2 regions of the Nitrococcus sp. genome follow, and region 2 is predicted to be linked to the other one. Evidence: predicted binding sites of a transcription regulator. Region 2 holds the regulator's gene; the other holds the start of a gene.

Region 1 (7,994 bases), on a different contig from region 2:
GCGGAGGTACAGCGGGTGATGCAGGTCGAGATCGACGAGCGGGTCACCCGGATTGCCGAGCGCTTCTTTCCCGAGCTCACGGCCATGAACGCCGACCCGCGCTGCGAGTTGCGCTTCGAGGACGGCATCGAGTTCGTGCGTCGCTCGGCCGCGGAATCCTTTGATGTGGTCATCATCGACAGCACGGATCCCATCGGCCCGGCGCGCGATCTGTTCGGCTACGATTTTCTGCGTGAGACTCACCGCATTTTGAAACCGGGCGGTGTCCTCGCTCAGCAGAGCGAGTCCCCGCTGCTGCATGCGCAGAGCATCCTCAAGCCGCTGCACCGTACCTTGGCGGGAGCAAAATACGCCCACTGCGCGACCCTTTCCTTTCCCGTGCCGAGCTATCCAAGCGGCTGGTGGAGCTGCACGCTGGCCGGCAAGAGCCGCGACGTACGGGAGTTCCGCCGCGCCGCCGCAGCCGCGCGGCCCTTTCCGACCCGCTACTATAATGAAGAAGTGCATTGCGGCGCGCTGGCGCTACCGCCATTCTGCCGCGACCTGTTCGATGCTTGACACGAAGGCCTCGTCATCGCCGGCGGCGCCCAGGTCAGCGTGTCTGCATCCGAACCAGACGGTCCACGCGCAGACGCTCCCGCTCATCGAACAAGCGACGAGCCGCCAGCCGATTGGCCAGCAATGTGCCGAAGCCACTGCCGACGGTGATCAGTAAAAAGATCAGGATTTGATATTTGACGGCTTCCGCCGGTGGGCTGCCAGCCAGGATCTGACCGGTCATCATGCCCGGCAAACTCACCACGCCCGCGGCAGCCATACCGTTGATCAGAGGAATCATGCCGCTGCGCATGCTTTCGCGGCTGACCGACCCCAAGGCCTCCTGCCATCCTTGCCCCAGCATCAGGCGCGCCTCGATGATATCGCGCTGCTGCCACGCGCCTTCGATCAGCCGATCCTGGCTCAGTGCCACGCCGTTCATGGTATTGCCGAGAAGCATGCCGAGCAGCGGAATCGCATACCTCGGCTCGTACCAGGGCTCGGCCTGCACCAGCGCAATCAGTGCGAACCCGGTGACGGAAAACGACGAAACGAACATGGCCGCGGCGCTGATGCCGAAGCTCCACCATCCGGCGAGCCGTCGGCGTTGCCGCGCCACCACCTCCCAACCGGCAAGCAGCAACATGACCACGGCCATCAACGAAACCCAGTGAAGGGCGGTGTGCGCGAAGAGTGTCTCCAGCACGACGCCTACCAGCGCGAGCTGAATCACCATGCGGGCGGCCGATATCAGCAGTGGACGACTGATCTCCAGACGCGCGCGGGCCGCGAGCGCCGCCAGAATCACCACCAAAATCGCGGCGACGCTGAGATCCAGCCACCCCAAATGCTCCATCTTCATGGGAATACGCGTTGCAATCTGCCTTCGGTGATCCGGTAGCCGCGCTGCGCTACCCGCGCCGCCTGGGTGGGATTGTGGGTGACCCAGAGCACGGCCGTGCCATTTTGCTCGCGACGCTCAGCAAGCCAGCGCTCGACCCGTCCGGTCGCGTCGGCATCCAGATTAGCGGTCGGCTCATCGAGCAGCAAAACTCGCGGTTCCAGTGCCGCCGCGCGCACCAGCGCCAAACGCTGACGCTCCCCGGAGGACAGGCGGCGAATGGACCAACCACGCACCTCGGGGTCAAAACCCAGTGCGGTGAGGTCCCTATCCGGGCTGCCATTGAGATGCACGCCCACCGTATCCGCCCACCAATGGCTGTCCGCCGGAACCATCACCACCCGATGGCGCCACTGCGCCGGCCGAAACGCGCGCCGGTCCGTGCCGTCGAGTGAAACGTTGCCGAGATGCTCGTCGAGATCGGCAATCGCGCGCAGCAGCCGCGTCTTGCCGCTGCCGGACACGCCGGCGAGACTCACGCATTCGCCCCCGGCGAGCGTGAGATTCACGTCGCGAACACTGCCGCAATCGAGGTTTTCTATGACCAGGCCCGTGCTCATCATACCGCTGTCAGCCGTCGCTCGCCCCTTGAGAGCGAGGTAATCATCCCTCGGGCCTGAGAGATCAAGCCCCGTGCACGCCACCTTGGCCAATCACGCCCAGCGGCAAATCGCGCTGTGCCCCATCGGCGCCCGTGGCGATGAAGCCACCGACCGCAACCGCTCTCGCTCGCTCAGAGGTTATAGCCGCGCTCATCATGCAATGCGATATCGAGGCCCGCCATCTCCTGCTCGTCGGTCACCCGCAGCCCGATGAACGCATCGATGCCCTTCAGCAGCGCAAAGGTGAGCAAGGCATCATAGATGATCGTTACCAACACGCCCAGTATCTGTCTGCCCGCTTGTCCTACAAGGGAAACTTCGGCCGGCAGGCCGACGCCGCCCAGCGGCTCGACCACGAAGATGGCCATAGTGAGCGCGCCGACGATGCCTCCCACCCCGTGCACACCGAAACAGTCCAGAGCATCATCATAACCGAGCGCCGGCTTAGCGCGGGTGACGGCATAGAAGCAGGCGAGACCGGCGCCAGCGCCGATGATCAGTGCGCCGAGCACGCCGACCAATCCGGAAGCGGGCGTGATCGCCACCATTCCGGCCACGGCCCCGGAGGCGATCCCCAAAGCGCTCGGCTTACCGTGACCGACCCACTCGGCGATCATCCAGCTCAATGCCGCCGCGGCCGTGGCGATCTGGGTCGCCAGCATCGCCCGACCGGCGATCGCATCCGCAGCGAGTGCGCTGCCGGCGTTGAAGCCGAACCAACCGACCCAAAGCATGCCGGTACCGACGAGCGTGAATACCATATTGTGCGGCATCATCGGGGTAGCCGGATAACCCCGTCGCCGACCCAGCACCATCGCCGTGACCAGCCCCGCCACCCCGGCATTGATATGCACCACCGTGCCGCCCGCAAAATCCAGCACGCCGAGAGCGCCGAGCCAACCGCCGCCCCACACCCAATGAGCAACCGGGATGTAGACCAGGCTCAGCCAACCGCCGACGAACCAAAGCATGGCGGAGAACTTCATGCGCTCGGCAAACGCCCCCACGATAAGCGCCGGCGTGATGACGGCGAAGCTCAGCTGGAACATCGCGAACACGGTCTCCGGGATACGGCCACCGTCAAGTACTCCGTCCACACCGAAGAGCAACGATTTCGCGAGCGAACCAACGACCGGCTGCAACCCACCGCCGTCGGCGAATGCGAGGCTGTAACCGTAGGTGGCCCACAAGAGGCTGACCAGACAGGTAATGGCGAAGCACTGCATCATGATCGACAATGCATTCTTGCTACGCACCATGCCGGCGTAGAATAGGGACAGCCCCGGGATCGTCATGAAGAGCACGAATGCGGTGGCCGTCAACATCCAGGCGGTGTCGCCCGAGTCGACACGCTGAGCCTCGGCGGCCACCGCTGCGAGCGGAGCGGGCAACATTAAGATTGTGACGAGGCCGAGAGCTTTGCGAGTCGAGCGAACGTCCATGGATGCCTCCTCCGTGACTGCCTTATTCACGCGCGCAGCGCCGCTTTGCCGGTCTCGTTGGTACGGATACGCACAATCCGCTCGAGCGGTGAGACGAAGATCTTCCCGTCGCCCGCCTTCCCCGTGCGGGCGGCTTGACAGATCGCCTCGAGGGCCTGCTCCACACAACCATCATCCAGCGCCGCCTCGACCTTGATCCGGGGCAGCAGGTCGGCCCGGTACTCCACGCCCCGATAAAGCTCGCCATGATCCACATGGCGTCCGAACCCCTTTACCTCCGATACGGTGAGCCCCTGCAGGCCGAGCCCGCAGAGTGCCTGACGCACGTCGTGCAATTTGAACGGCTTGATTACCGCGACAACGTATTTCATATGGCTTTCCCTATGTGTTTTCGCCACCGGCAACGGGCTTTTGTTCCGATCTGCGCGGACAGCAAAGCATGGTCTGGGCCAATGCCTGTTTTCCTCGAAGAAACAATCACATGTAATACGCCCCCGACCGCCCTGCCACAAGCGCCGGCCTCTTTCAGGTGCAAAAGGCATCGTCGTGGTGCACAGGAAAGGCGCTGGCGGGCGGATCGCCGCCGACTTACAATGGTTCAGGCCGTCATGAAGGAGGCAGCCCAATGCTCGATCCGAAGCAACTCGATGAGCTTGCACGTCGATTCACGGAAAGCCTTCCGCCCGGGATGCGCGAGTTCCAACAGGAGGTCGAGAGGAATGTGCGGGCCACCATGCAGTCCGCCTTCGCCCGCATGGATTTGATCACACGCGACGAATTCGACGCTCAGGCGAAAACGCTGGCGCGAACGCGGGCGCGTCTGCATGAGCTGGAGGCGCAGGTGGCCGCACTCGAAACGGCGCTGAAGGCCGCCGCCACGCCCGGCGAGACGCCCTCGGCGGGCAAGGGTCCGACACGGCGCGCGCGCAGCACGGGCAAGGATCCGCAATCCAGCAACGAATGACGCCCCGTTTCGGTCAGCGAAATGGGCGCTCGGTTCGGCCAAGGAGGGTGCCGTGTCTGTTGCCGTCGCCTACGGGCGGGCTGCCGTTGGGGTACAGGCACCCTCGGTTGCCGTCGAAGTACATTTGACCAACGGCCTGCCGTCGTTGTCCGTGGTCGGGCTTCCGGAAACGGCCGTAAAGGAAGCAAAAGACCGCGTACGCAGCGCCATACTGACCAGCGGATTCGACTTCCCCACGCGCCGGATCACCGTCAATCTCGCCCCCGCCGATCTGCCCAAAGAAGGCGGTCGCTTCGATCTGCCCATCGCGGTGGGCATTCTAGCCGCCTCGGGTCAATTGCCCTGCAATGAGCTCGAGTCCTACGAGTTTGCCGGTGAGCTGGCACTGACCGGCAAGCTTCGCGCAATCAGCGCCGTTCTGCCGATGGCGCTGCACACCCGCCAGAGCGAACGTTGGTTGATCGTACCGCGCGAGAACGCGCCCGAGGCGATGTTGGCCGCCGAGGACAATGTTCTCGGTGCCGCTCACCTGCTCGATGTCTGCGCTCATCTCAGCGGAACGACTCGCCTTGAGGCCGTGGAGGCACCGCGCGGCGTGCCGAGCGCGCAAGCCCCGGACCTTGCCGATGTGCGGGCGCAGCAGCAGGCCAAACGCTGTTTGGAAATCGCCGCCGCCGGTGAGCACAGCCTGCTGCTGATCGGACCACCCGGCACCGGCAAGAGCATGCTTGCACGACGCCTGCCCGGCCTGCTGCCTCCCATGTCCAAACAAGAAAGCTTGGAGACGGCGGCGGTGCTCTCCGTAGCCGACGGGGGCTTTCGCCCCGAGCACTGGGCTCGGCGCCCCTTTCGTGCCCCGCACCACAGCGCCTCGAACGTCGCACTGACCGGTGGCGGGACTCGACCGCGACCGGGAGAGATTTCCCTGTCTCACAACGGCGTGCTTTTTCTCGACGAGTTGCCGGAGTTCAATCGCGCGGCATTGGAAGCACTGCGCGAGCCCGTCGAGACCGGGCGGGTAATTATCTCCCGTGCCGCCGCCAAGGCGGAGTACCCGGCCAACTTTCAGCTTGTGGCCGCCATGAACCCATGTCCCTGCGGCCATCTCGGGGACACCGCGGCGACTTGCCGCTGCACGGCCGATCAGATCGCCCGGTACCGGGGCCGGCTCAGCGGTCCGCTACTCGATCGCATCGACATGCACGTCGCCGTTCCCCGGCTGACGGCCGCCGAGATGAGCGAAAGCGCAGCGGCCGAGCCCACCTCTGTCGTCCGCCAACGCGTCGTCACCGCCCGTCAGCGTCAGACTGAGCGCGACGGCAAGCCGGCGGCGCGGCTCACAGCGAGCGAAGTGGAAATCGCCTGCCCGCTCGGCGAAGCGGAGTTGCGGCTCCTACAGCAGGCGATGGAACGGCTCCGCTTCTCGCCCCGCGCCTACCACCGCTGCCTGAAGCTCGCGCGGAGTATCGCGGACCTCGCCGGTGCCGAGCGCATACGCTGCACGCACCTCGCCGAGGCGATCGCTTATCGGCATTGCCTGCATACACCCTAATGGATCCTGTTGCACGCGCCCACCGGCGAATATCGCGCGAAGTGTGCTCGAATTCGCAGCTGCCGCGATAAACAATAAGGCCAAATCATGCCATACTGGCGCACCGCGGCATCAGGGTGACCTCCGACCTCAGCAACCAACCCTCGCCGCATTGAACGACCCGCCCCTTGCCTGAACATTCTCAGTAAGTAGGTCGCTTTAGCCGATCAACGAGCGTCGACGACGATGCGGGACATCACCCGTCGCCGGTGACGCCAAGAAAGGGGCCAAGGAACGATCGAAACCATGCGACAATGCGCGAACATGCCTCGCCGTCCCCCCGGTAGGCATCGACGTTACATGAGCGGTGAATGAAGGTTCTGGTGATCGGCGGCGGCGTCATTGGCACCACCACGGCGTGGTGTTTGCGGCAGAGCGGTCACGAGGTCACCGTCGTCGACCGGGCAAGCACACTGGCCGCCGAGGGAAGCTTCGCCAACGGCGGGATGCTGCACGCGAGCCACACCGAACCCTGGAATACCCCCGCCGCCCTGCGCCAGCTCACGCGCTGGATCGGGCGGGAGAACTCGCCCCTGCTCCTGCGGCTCTCGCAATTGCCGTATCTGCTCGGCTGGGGCGTCGGCTTCTTGCGCTATAGTCGCCCTCACCACCACCGGCGCAACACGCGCATCAATACCCGGCTCGCCCGCTACAGTCACCGGATGACACAGCGCATCCGGGAGCAAACCGGTATCCGCTACGATGATGCGCAGCACGGCATCCTCAAGATCTTCCGTTCCCGGCACGAACTCGACAAGGCGGCGCTGACCGCGGCGCTGACCGCGGAGCTCGGCGTGCGCCACGAGATTCTCGACGTGCCGGCCACGATCGCCCTGGAACCCGCCCTCGCGGGGGTACGCGAGGCGCTCGTCGGCGCGATCTATTATCCGGACGACGAGAGCGGTGATGCCTGCCTTTTCACTCGTCGTCTGGGTGAGCTGGCCGCACGGCAAGGCGTCTGCTTCGAGCTGCGCACGGAGGTGCGTCGCATCGAGCTCAGAGACGGCTCCATTCATGGCGTCGTGACCAGCCGCGGCCTGCGCCAAGCCGACTGCTACGTGCTCGCCGCCGGCGCGGACGCGCCGCTGCTCGCCAAGCCACTCGGCATCGATCTGCCGATCCGCCCGGTAAAAGGCTACTCCGCGAGCCTAAGCACCACCGGTTGCCCCGGGGTGCCGCGGGTGCCCATCATCGACGAACGCCATAAGGTCGTGATGACCCAGCTGGGCGAGCGCCTGCGCATCGCGGGAACCGCCGAGTTTGCCGGCTACGATTACAGCATCCGGGAACAGCGCGTGCGCACCATCATCGAGCAGGCCCTGAGCAATTTGCCGGAACTCGCCGCCACGGTGGATCGGGACGCGGCTTCCGGCTGGGCCTGCCTGCGCCCGCTCACGGTGGACGGCCCCCCCATCCTGGGACGCACTCCGGTATCCAACCTCTTGCTGAACGTGGGCTCCGGTCACCTTGGTTGGACGTTCGCCGCCGGATGCGCCTATGCGCTCAACGATATCCTCGCCGGAGGCCAGCCCGAGCTCGATCTCGACGGGCTCACGCTCGCGCGCTTTGCGCGCAGCACCTGATCGCCCGCTCAGTGTTCTATCTTAGTGAAGGTGAAAACCGCTTTCGCCTCGCACGGCCACCATCGACATCCGCGCCTAACCGCAGGCCTTGCGTGCGTTGCGAAACAGTCGCAACCATGGACTGTCCTCGCCCCACTGCCGTGGCGACCAGGCAAGCTGGATCGTGCGGTACACCCGCTCCGGATGGGGCATGAGGATGGTGAAGCGCCCGTCACGGCTAGTGAAACCGGTCACCCCCTCGGGTGAACCGTTGGGGTTTGCCGGATAACGCTCGGTGGGCCGGCCGAAATTATCCACATAACGCATGGCGACCACGTCGGCCGCGAGGGCCTGCCGAAGCCCTTGCGGCGAGTCGTACTGCGCGCGGCCTTCGC
Region 2 (7,994 bases):
CTCCATTCCGGAGAGCTGCTCGGTGGCCTTCATCAACCCGATTTCCGCTGTCAGCGCCGAACCCGCCCGGCCGCTGAAAAGCAAAGCCGAGATGACCGGACCCAACTCCCGGGTCAGCGACAGCGCCACCAGCACCCCCAGCGAGTGCTCGGCACCAAAATCCACCAGCGTATAATATCCTTGCAGACTCAGCACCATGCCGACGAAAAGCCCGGAGACGACGATGATGAGCAGGGAAAGCACGCCGGTGAAATAAATTTGAGCGATCACCAGACCGGGGCGGAGTAATAACGCCGGCATTCCGAACAGCACGCGCAGCAGAAACAGGTGCCCGCGCCCAAGACGCGCGGTGGCGGCAAGCGTCTGTGCGCCGAACAGCCGTAGCCATTCGATCATGAAACGAATCCCTTGGCACCGCCCGTGCCGAGCAAATCCTCCTCGAGGGAGGCGGCCGGATAGTGAAACGGTACCGGCCCATCAGGTAGGGCATTGAAGAACTGACGGACCCATTCGGATGAGGACTCGCGCAGCGCCCGTGGAGAGCCGGATTCTACAATCTTACCTTCGGAGATCACATGAACGCGGTCCGCGATCTCCGAGGTCTCCGCCACGTCGTGCGAGACGACGATGCTGGTCAAGCCGAGGGCGTCATTCACCAGGCGAATGAGCTGCACCAATATTCCCATGGAAATGGGATCCTGTCCGGAGAAAGGTTCGTCATACATGACGATCATCGGATCCAGGGCGATGGCTCGCGCTAATGCCACGCGGCGCGCCATGCCGCCCGAGAGTTCGGCCGGGTAAAGATTGCGGGCGCCGCGCAAGCCAACCGCCTCGAGCTTGATCAGCGCCAGATGGCGGATCAGCGCCGGCGGCAGGCGGGTATGCTCCCGCAACGGGAAGGCCACGTTCTCGAAGCAGTTCAGATGAGTGAACAACGCACCGCTTTGGAAGAGCAAGCCCATGCGCTTGCGCAGCTCATAGAGCTGTGGGCGCCTGAGCGCATGGACGTCCAACCCATCGACCCGAATTCTTCCCGCATCCGGATGCAGTTGTCCGCCGATCAGCCGCAGCAAAGTGGTCTTGCCGGTGCCACTCGGGCCCATGATCGCGGTGACCTCACCCCGGCGGATTCCGATATCCAAGCCCGCAAAAATCTGCTGCCGCCCGCGGGAGAAATGCAAGTTCTCGATCTCGACGACGCAATCGCTGTGTTGATCACCCGCATCAGTTGCCATGTGCAATCGCTTGAGTCGTTGCCGGACCCGACGCCGTACGCCGGAGCAACGGCAGAACGGTTCTCGACGAGCTTGGCAAAAGCCTAATTTTTGGCGAGCGCCGCGAGTATCCGGCATCGCTTGACCACAGTCAAATCACCAACCCGCCGCCGGTGGAATGCACAGCCCGAGCGCCCGCACGTCTGCTCGCCGCGGAAAACCGCGATGCCAAGTGGGCATGGTCGCGCGGAGATCGTAGCCGCCCGTCTATGGCAAGCGGGACATTGCTATTGGTATAGCCATCGGGTCCAATAGAGCTACTCAGCCAAAGGATGTAACAGAGCGCGCGCTGGCCTGGCGTGGGCAGTCTACCCTATTTCTCGACGGTCGAGAGCTTCAATGACCACAGCAGAAAATCGCAGGCACGACGCCGGAAGGGTCGCTCGTCTATCGTTTCTTGCCGTGCAAAGCCCACCGAGCGAGGCTCATTGCGCCATCGGTCGATCACAAGGAGGCGCAGCATGACCGACTCGGATACCCTGCATCCACCGTCGCGGCAACGGGCCACCGATGAGGATCTCTGTCAACTCGGCCGTGACGTCATAGAGGTGGAGGCGGCCTCCATTCTGGCGCTTCGCCAGCGCATCGACCACGAGTTCGCGCGCGCCTGCCGTCTACTGCTCAACTGCCGGGGTCGCGTGGTCGTTACCGGCATGGGAAAATCGGGACATATCGGTGGCAAGCTGGCGGCCACCTTGGCGAGCACTGGGACACCGGCTTTTTTCGTTCACCCGGGGGAAGCCAGTCACGGCGACCTCGGCATGATCACGGTGAACGATGCGGTCATTGCCTTATCCAACTCCGGTGAGACCCGCGAGATCACGACCCTCCTACCTTTGATCAAGCGCCTGGACGTCTCGCTCATTGCCCTGACGGGCAACTCGCACTCCACGATCGCCCGTGCCGCTTCGGTGCACATCGATATCAGCGTCACGGAGGAAGCCTGTCCGCTCGGCCTGGCCCCAACCTCGAGCACCACCGCGGCTTTGGCAATGGGCGATGCACTGGCCATCGCGCTGCTCGATGCGCGGGGATTCACTCGCGAGGATTTCGCGCGATCTCATCCCGGCGGTGCGCTGGGCCGACGCCTGCTGCTGCGCATAGAGGACGTCATGCACGTGGGTGAGCGCATTCCGCGGGTCGCCCCGGAAACGCTATTGAGCCACGCCCTGGTGGAGATGACCAACAAAGGACTAGGCATGACTACCGTCGTCGATACCGAGGGCCGTGTACTGGGTATCTTTACCGACGGTGACCTGCGCCGTGCGGTGGATCGTCAGCTCGATGTGCACGTTACCCGGATGGCTGAGATCATGACCCCCGGCGCTCGCACCCTTTCCGCCGACAGCCTGGCCGCGGAGGCGCTGCAGCTCATGGAGCGCCATAAGATCAATGCCTTGTTGGTGGTGGACAGCGAGAACCGTCTTATCGGGGCGCTGAACATGCACGATCTCCTGCGTGCCGGTGTGGTCTGATGTCGGCATTTGCCGATGCCTATTGCGCGCGCCCCGACGCGGAGGTGATCGCGCGCGCGGCACGGATACGCTTGCTGGTGCTGGATGTCGACGGCGTCCTCACGGACGGGACCCTCTACATTGGCCCGCATGGCGAGGCCATGAAGCCGTTTCACAGCCATGACGGCAAAGGCGTCGCCATGGTCATTGCCTGCGGCATCGAGGTCGCCCTGTTGAGCGCTCGCGGCTTCGTCGCCGTGGCCAGAAGAGCGCGGGAACTGGGCGTTCGCCACGTGATCCAGAACACGTGCGACAAGCGCCGTGCGCTGGACGCGCTGTGCCAGCAACTGGAGATCGTGGCGAGCGAATGCGCTTATGTGGGCGACGACATCGTCGACCTTGGCGCCGTGCGCACCGCCGGCTTGGGCATCGCGGTAGCGGACGCCCACCCCCGCCTTGCCGCAGCCTGCCGCTGGCAGACCCGACGCCCGGGCGGTCGCGGCGCCGTGCGGGAAGTCTGTGAATTACTGCTCGCGGCCCGCGGGCGTCTGCAGGATCTATTGGAGCAGCATGGCTAGCCTCAATCGCAATCGCCTGTTTCCGTTCGGGGCAGTGGTAGCGCTGGCAATTCTGGCGTGGTGGCGATTCGATGAACGGCAGCCGGAGCAACGGCCATCGGAGCAAACCCAAACCACCTATTATTTCGCCGACTTCAGCCTTCATGTGACGCGCCCGGACGGTCGCACCGACTATACGGTGCGCGGCAAGCGCATGGTTCACTACCAGCAAGCCGACGTATCGATCATCGAGCAACCGGTATGGACAGTGTATATGCCCTCCGGCGCCCCCTGGTACGGACGCTCCGACAATGGCCGCATGTGGGCCGGTGGCAGCGAGGTGCTGCTCCGTGGCAAGGTTCGGCTGAATCGCCCAGCGAGTTCGGTCAATCCTTCCATTGCGCTGGAGACGCAGCGTCTGCACCTTCTGCCTCATGAAGACTACGCCGATACCGACACGCCGGTGACGGTCTACGGACGTGATTTCCACATCGACGCCACGGGTGCCCGGGCCTGGATGCGCACGCAGCGCGTTCAGTTGCTCGCCGAGGTCGAGGGGTACTATGCAGCAGCGAGTCACTGAGCGGTGGATCGTCTGGTCGCTGGCCATTGTCACCATGATCACACTATTGGCGCCGTACTCGAGCAGCGTCGCCCGCAACAGCGACCGTGACCAACCCATCAAGCTCAGCGCGAACCAGGCCGAGGTCGATAACGTCAAGGGGGTGAGCGTCTACCGCGGTGACGTCGTGCTCATCCAAGGGACGCTGAAAATCACCGGCAACGTCATGCATGTCTACTACGCCCCGGCCAGTCGCGAGCTTGATCACATTGTCGTCGAGGGGGATCCGGCAAGCTACCGTGAACTGCCCGAAGGCGAGAACGAGTACGTGCACGCCAAGGCGCCGCGCATGGAATACTATGCGAGCGGACCGCGCAGAATCCGCCTATTGGAAGGCGCCACCCTATGGCAGGGCTCCAACACCTTCCGGGGCCACCAGGTTCTCTACGATATCGAGGCGGATCAGGTCGAGGCGCATTCCGGTAAGGACAAGACGAACCGAATTCATATTACGATCTATCCCAATCAGAGACAGGGCAAGGACGCAGACAAGAGCCAATGAGTACACCCCAGCCAGTTCCCAGCAACGAGCTCAAAGCCACTGGGTTGACCAAGCACTACCGCCGTCAGCCGGTGGTCCGGGATGCCTCGTTGCACATCCAAAGCGGTGAGATCGTCGGCTTGCTTGGCCCCAACGGGGCCGGCAAAACGACCTGTTTTTACATGATCGTCGGGCTGGTACCGGCCGACGGCGGACGCATCGCCTTGGACGGCCATGACATCACGCGCCTACCGATGCATGCCCGCGCCCGCTTGGGCATCGGTTACTTGCCACAGGAGGCCTCGGTCTTTCGCAAGCTGACGGTGGCTCAGAATCTGATGGCCATTCTCGAGCTGCGCCGGGGGCTCTCGCGAGTCGAGCGTCGGCGCATCATGGAAGGCCTGTTGGAGGAGTTCCACGTGGCGCACCTGCGCGATCAACTCGGCATCAGTCTCTCCGGCGGTGAGCGCCGGCGGGTGGAAATCGCCCGTGCCCTGGCGGCGGATCCGCGCTTCGTCCTGCTCGACGAGCCTTTCGCCGGTGTCGATCCCATTTCGGTGGGCGACATCAAGGATATCGTCCGGCATCTGGTTGCCCGAGGAATCGGTGTGCTCATAACAGATCACAACGTGCGCGACACGCTCGGCATTGTCGATCGGGCGTACATCCTGAGCGGCGGCAAGATGATCGCCGAGGGCTCTGCGGAAGCCGTGCTTGCCGACGATCAGGTCAAGGCGGTCTATCTAGGGCGTAATTTTCGCCTGTGACGAACGCCCAGCTTCTGGCACCATAAGAAATCGATCAACAGCTGCGCTACTCTGTAATGTGATACGTTTCAATCACGGACGTTACGCGGTAGCCGCTTGGGAGCTTCGCCAGCACAGCGAAACATGAAACAGTCGCTTCAGCTTCGCCTGCGTCAGCAGCTCACAATGACTCCCCAGCTTCAGCAGGCCATACGCCTGTTACAGCTGCCCACCCTTGAGCTGCGGACGGAGATACAGCAGGCCCTCGAGTCCAACCTGATGCTCGAACTCGCCGAGGAGGCCGATAACAGCTTCGATGAGACGGAGCTGCTCGTGAGCCCTTCGGAGCGTGAATACGAGACCGAGCGGGGGGCCGAAAGCGCGGCGCAGAATCGCGAGGACGCGGCACAAACCGAGCGACTGAGCGATGATCTGCCGATGGACACGACGTGGGAGGATGTCTACAACGGCACGACCGTGTACAGTGACCCGGGCTATACAGAGGAGCGGGATCCTTTTGCCAATCAAAGCGAGGGCGGTCAATCACTACAGGATTACTTGTCCTGGCAAGCCCAGCTCAATCGCTTCTCGACCCGGGAGCTTACCATCGCCGAGGCCATCATCGATGCGGTGGGCGACGACGGTTATCTGAGCTGCCCCCTGGATGAAATCCATATGGCGCTTCCCGCAGAATGGGGCGTGTCCGCGGAGGAAATGGAAGCCGTTCTGGGCCAGGTTCAGCACTTCGACCCGGTGGGCGTTGCAGCGCGCGACCCGCGGGAGGCGCTGCTGGTCCAGCTCGACCAACTCGAGCCCGAGACGCCGTGGCTCGCGCAGGCGCGGCAGCTCATCGACCAGTACCTTGGGCTGGTCGCCAAGCGGCAATTCGCCCAACTCAAGCGTAGGCTGCGCCTCGACGAGGAAGCCCTTCAGCAGACACTGGCGCTGGTCCAGACGCTCGATCCCCGGCCCGGCTTGCGCATCAGCAGTGCGCGACCCGAATACATTATTCCGGATGTTTACGTGCGCAAGGAAAATGGCTCATGGCATGTGGAGGTCAACCCGGATGCCTATCCGCGTGTGCGCGTCAACAGCCAGTATGCAGGGCTCGTGCGTCGCGGCGACAACAGCCGTGACAACTCGGTCATGCGACAGCACCTCCAGGAAGCGCGTTGGCTGATCAAGAGCTTGCATTCGCGCAATGAAACCTTGCTGAAGGTGGCACAGTGTATCGTGGAGCGGCAACGGGATTTTCTCGAGCACGGCGCTGAGGCAATGAAACCCTTGGTGCTGCGCGAGGTGGCCGAAGCAATCAATATGCACGAATCCACCGTATCGCGCATCACGAGCCAAAAGTACCTCAGGGCGCCGAGCGGGACCTACGAGTTCAAGCATTTTTTTTCGAGCCATGTTCAGACGATGGACGGGGGAGAATGTTCCGCGACGGCGATACGGGCCCGAATTCGGCGTTTGATCGCCGACGAAGACTCGTCATGCCCGCTCAGCGACAATCAGCTAACCGAGCGACTTCAGGCTGACGGCATTAATGTGGCGAGAAGGACGGTGGCCAAGTATCGTGAGTCCATGAGTATCGCGTCATCCACAGAGCGCAGGCGTCTGGCCTGATCACCGAGAGGGCGTTATGCAAATCGATATCACTGGGCACCACGTGGAAGTCACTGAGGCGTTACGCGATTATGTGGCGTTGAAATTCGACAAGCTGGAGCGGCACTTCGACAACGTGGTCGATGCGCACGTCGTTTTGACCGTCGAGAAACTGACCCAGAAAGCGGAGGCGACGCTCAACTTAAGCGGGGCCAAACTCTATGCCGATGCGCTTGATGAGGACATGTATGCTGCAATCGACGCTCTGATCGACAAGCTCGACAGACAAGTCGTCAAGCACAAGGAAAAGCGGGCGGATCACCATCGCCGGGAAGGCTCGGTAAGCCAAGCTCTCGAACAGTAACGAGCCGGTGGGCGGGATGCAGGACCCTGGCCCGTGCGAATATCGCACGTGAGGAACGTCTCAAATTTCGTCCATTGGGGCATTGGACAATGAACGTTGTCAACCTGTTAGTCCCTGAGCGTATCCGCTGCGGGGTTCATGTCACCAGCAAAAAACGCAGTTTGGAAGTTCTCAGCGTGCTCCTCGCTAACACGATGGGCGAGCCCACTGACAGAACGATTTTCGAGCATCTGATCGGACGGGAGCGCCTAGGGAGCACTGGGCTCGGCAAAGGCGTTGCATTGCCGCATGCCCGCGTAGACGGAATCAGCGACACATTAGGCGCTCTGATCCGACTCGACCAGCCGATTGACTTCGATGCCATCGACAAGCAACCGGTTGATTTGCTATTCGCCTTGATTGTGCCGAAGCATTTCACCGACGAGCATCTACGCATTCTCGCGGCCTTGGCGGAGCTATTCAGCGATCACGCCTTCTGCGAACGATTGCGCAGCAGCCAAAGCGAAGAGGAGATTTACCAGCATATCAGTCGCTGGCAAGCCAGCCAGCAAGGCGCCTGAGCCGGCGTTATAAACGATGTGCCCTCACTACCTGGGGGATGTGGCAATAGACAAAGGAATACCCTGGCAGACGACTCCCGGTAATGACCAACCGAACGGCCGACAGCGAAACCGGCCGCAATTGCGCGAGCGTAAGTGATCGAGCTCGGCCGTGCGTGGCGTTCAAATCGGTCGGAGAGAGGGAATGCGGAATACAGTAAGACTAGGGAATATCAGGCTCGACTGCGCCGCACTCGCCCGCGCACTAGATGCACCGAGGCCGTTGGCTGCGGACCTCCCCAGCCACCTGCACTTGCCGGAAACGGCGAGCTGTTGGGTGGGTCGCGAA

Evidence for each region. Region 2 encodes sigma-54, which starts transcription at its own class of promoters, with help from an activator protein. Its sites were predicted from a motif close to TGGCANGNTNCNTGCTT; they were not measured.
Region 1: AC52Q4_RS14455 (P-II family nitrogen regulator) is a predicted target of sigma-54. The motif match lies at 3,918-3,934, and genes of this name have one in related genera.

What each region holds. Positions count from the first base shown of each region.
Region 1 covers NZ_JBXWZQ010000204.1:35,357-43,350, forward strand. The annotation lists gene speE (polyamine aminopropyltransferase) at 1-558, shown strand, start outside; gene AC52Q4_RS14440 (ABC transporter permease) at 593-1,399, opposite strand; gene AC52Q4_RS14445 (ABC transporter ATP-binding protein) at 1,396-2,082, opposite strand; gene AC52Q4_RS14450 (ammonium transporter) at 2,172-3,434, opposite strand; gene AC52Q4_RS14455 (P-II family nitrogen regulator) at 3,509-3,853, opposite strand; gene ubiK (ubiquinone biosynthesis accessory factor UbiK) at 4,108-4,446, shown strand; gene AC52Q4_RS14465 (YifB family Mg chelatase-like AAA ATPase) at 4,499-5,998, shown strand; gene AC52Q4_RS14470 (D-amino acid dehydrogenase) at 6,349-7,620, shown strand; gene purL (phosphoribosylformylglycinamidine synthase) at 7,696-7,994, opposite strand, start outside.
Region 2 covers NZ_JBXWZQ010000028.1:11,825-19,818, forward strand. The annotation lists gene mlaE (lipid asymmetry maintenance ABC transporter permease subunit MlaE) at 1-396, opposite strand, end outside; gene AC52Q4_RS02385 (ABC transporter ATP-binding protein) at 393-1,238, opposite strand; gene AC52Q4_RS02390 (KpsF/GutQ family sugar-phosphate isomerase) at 1,739-2,752, shown strand; gene AC52Q4_RS02395 (KdsC family phosphatase) at 2,752-3,309, shown strand; gene lptC (LPS export ABC transporter periplasmic protein LptC) at 3,302-3,871, shown strand; gene lptA (lipopolysaccharide transport periplasmic protein LptA) at 3,852-4,412, shown strand; gene lptB (LPS export ABC transporter ATP-binding protein) at 4,409-5,158, shown strand; gene AC52Q4_RS02415 (RNA polymerase factor sigma-54) at 5,282-6,763, shown strand; gene hpf (ribosome hibernation-promoting factor, HPF/YfiA family) at 6,780-7,106, shown strand; gene ptsN (PTS IIA-like nitrogen regulatory protein PtsN) at 7,196-7,666, shown strand.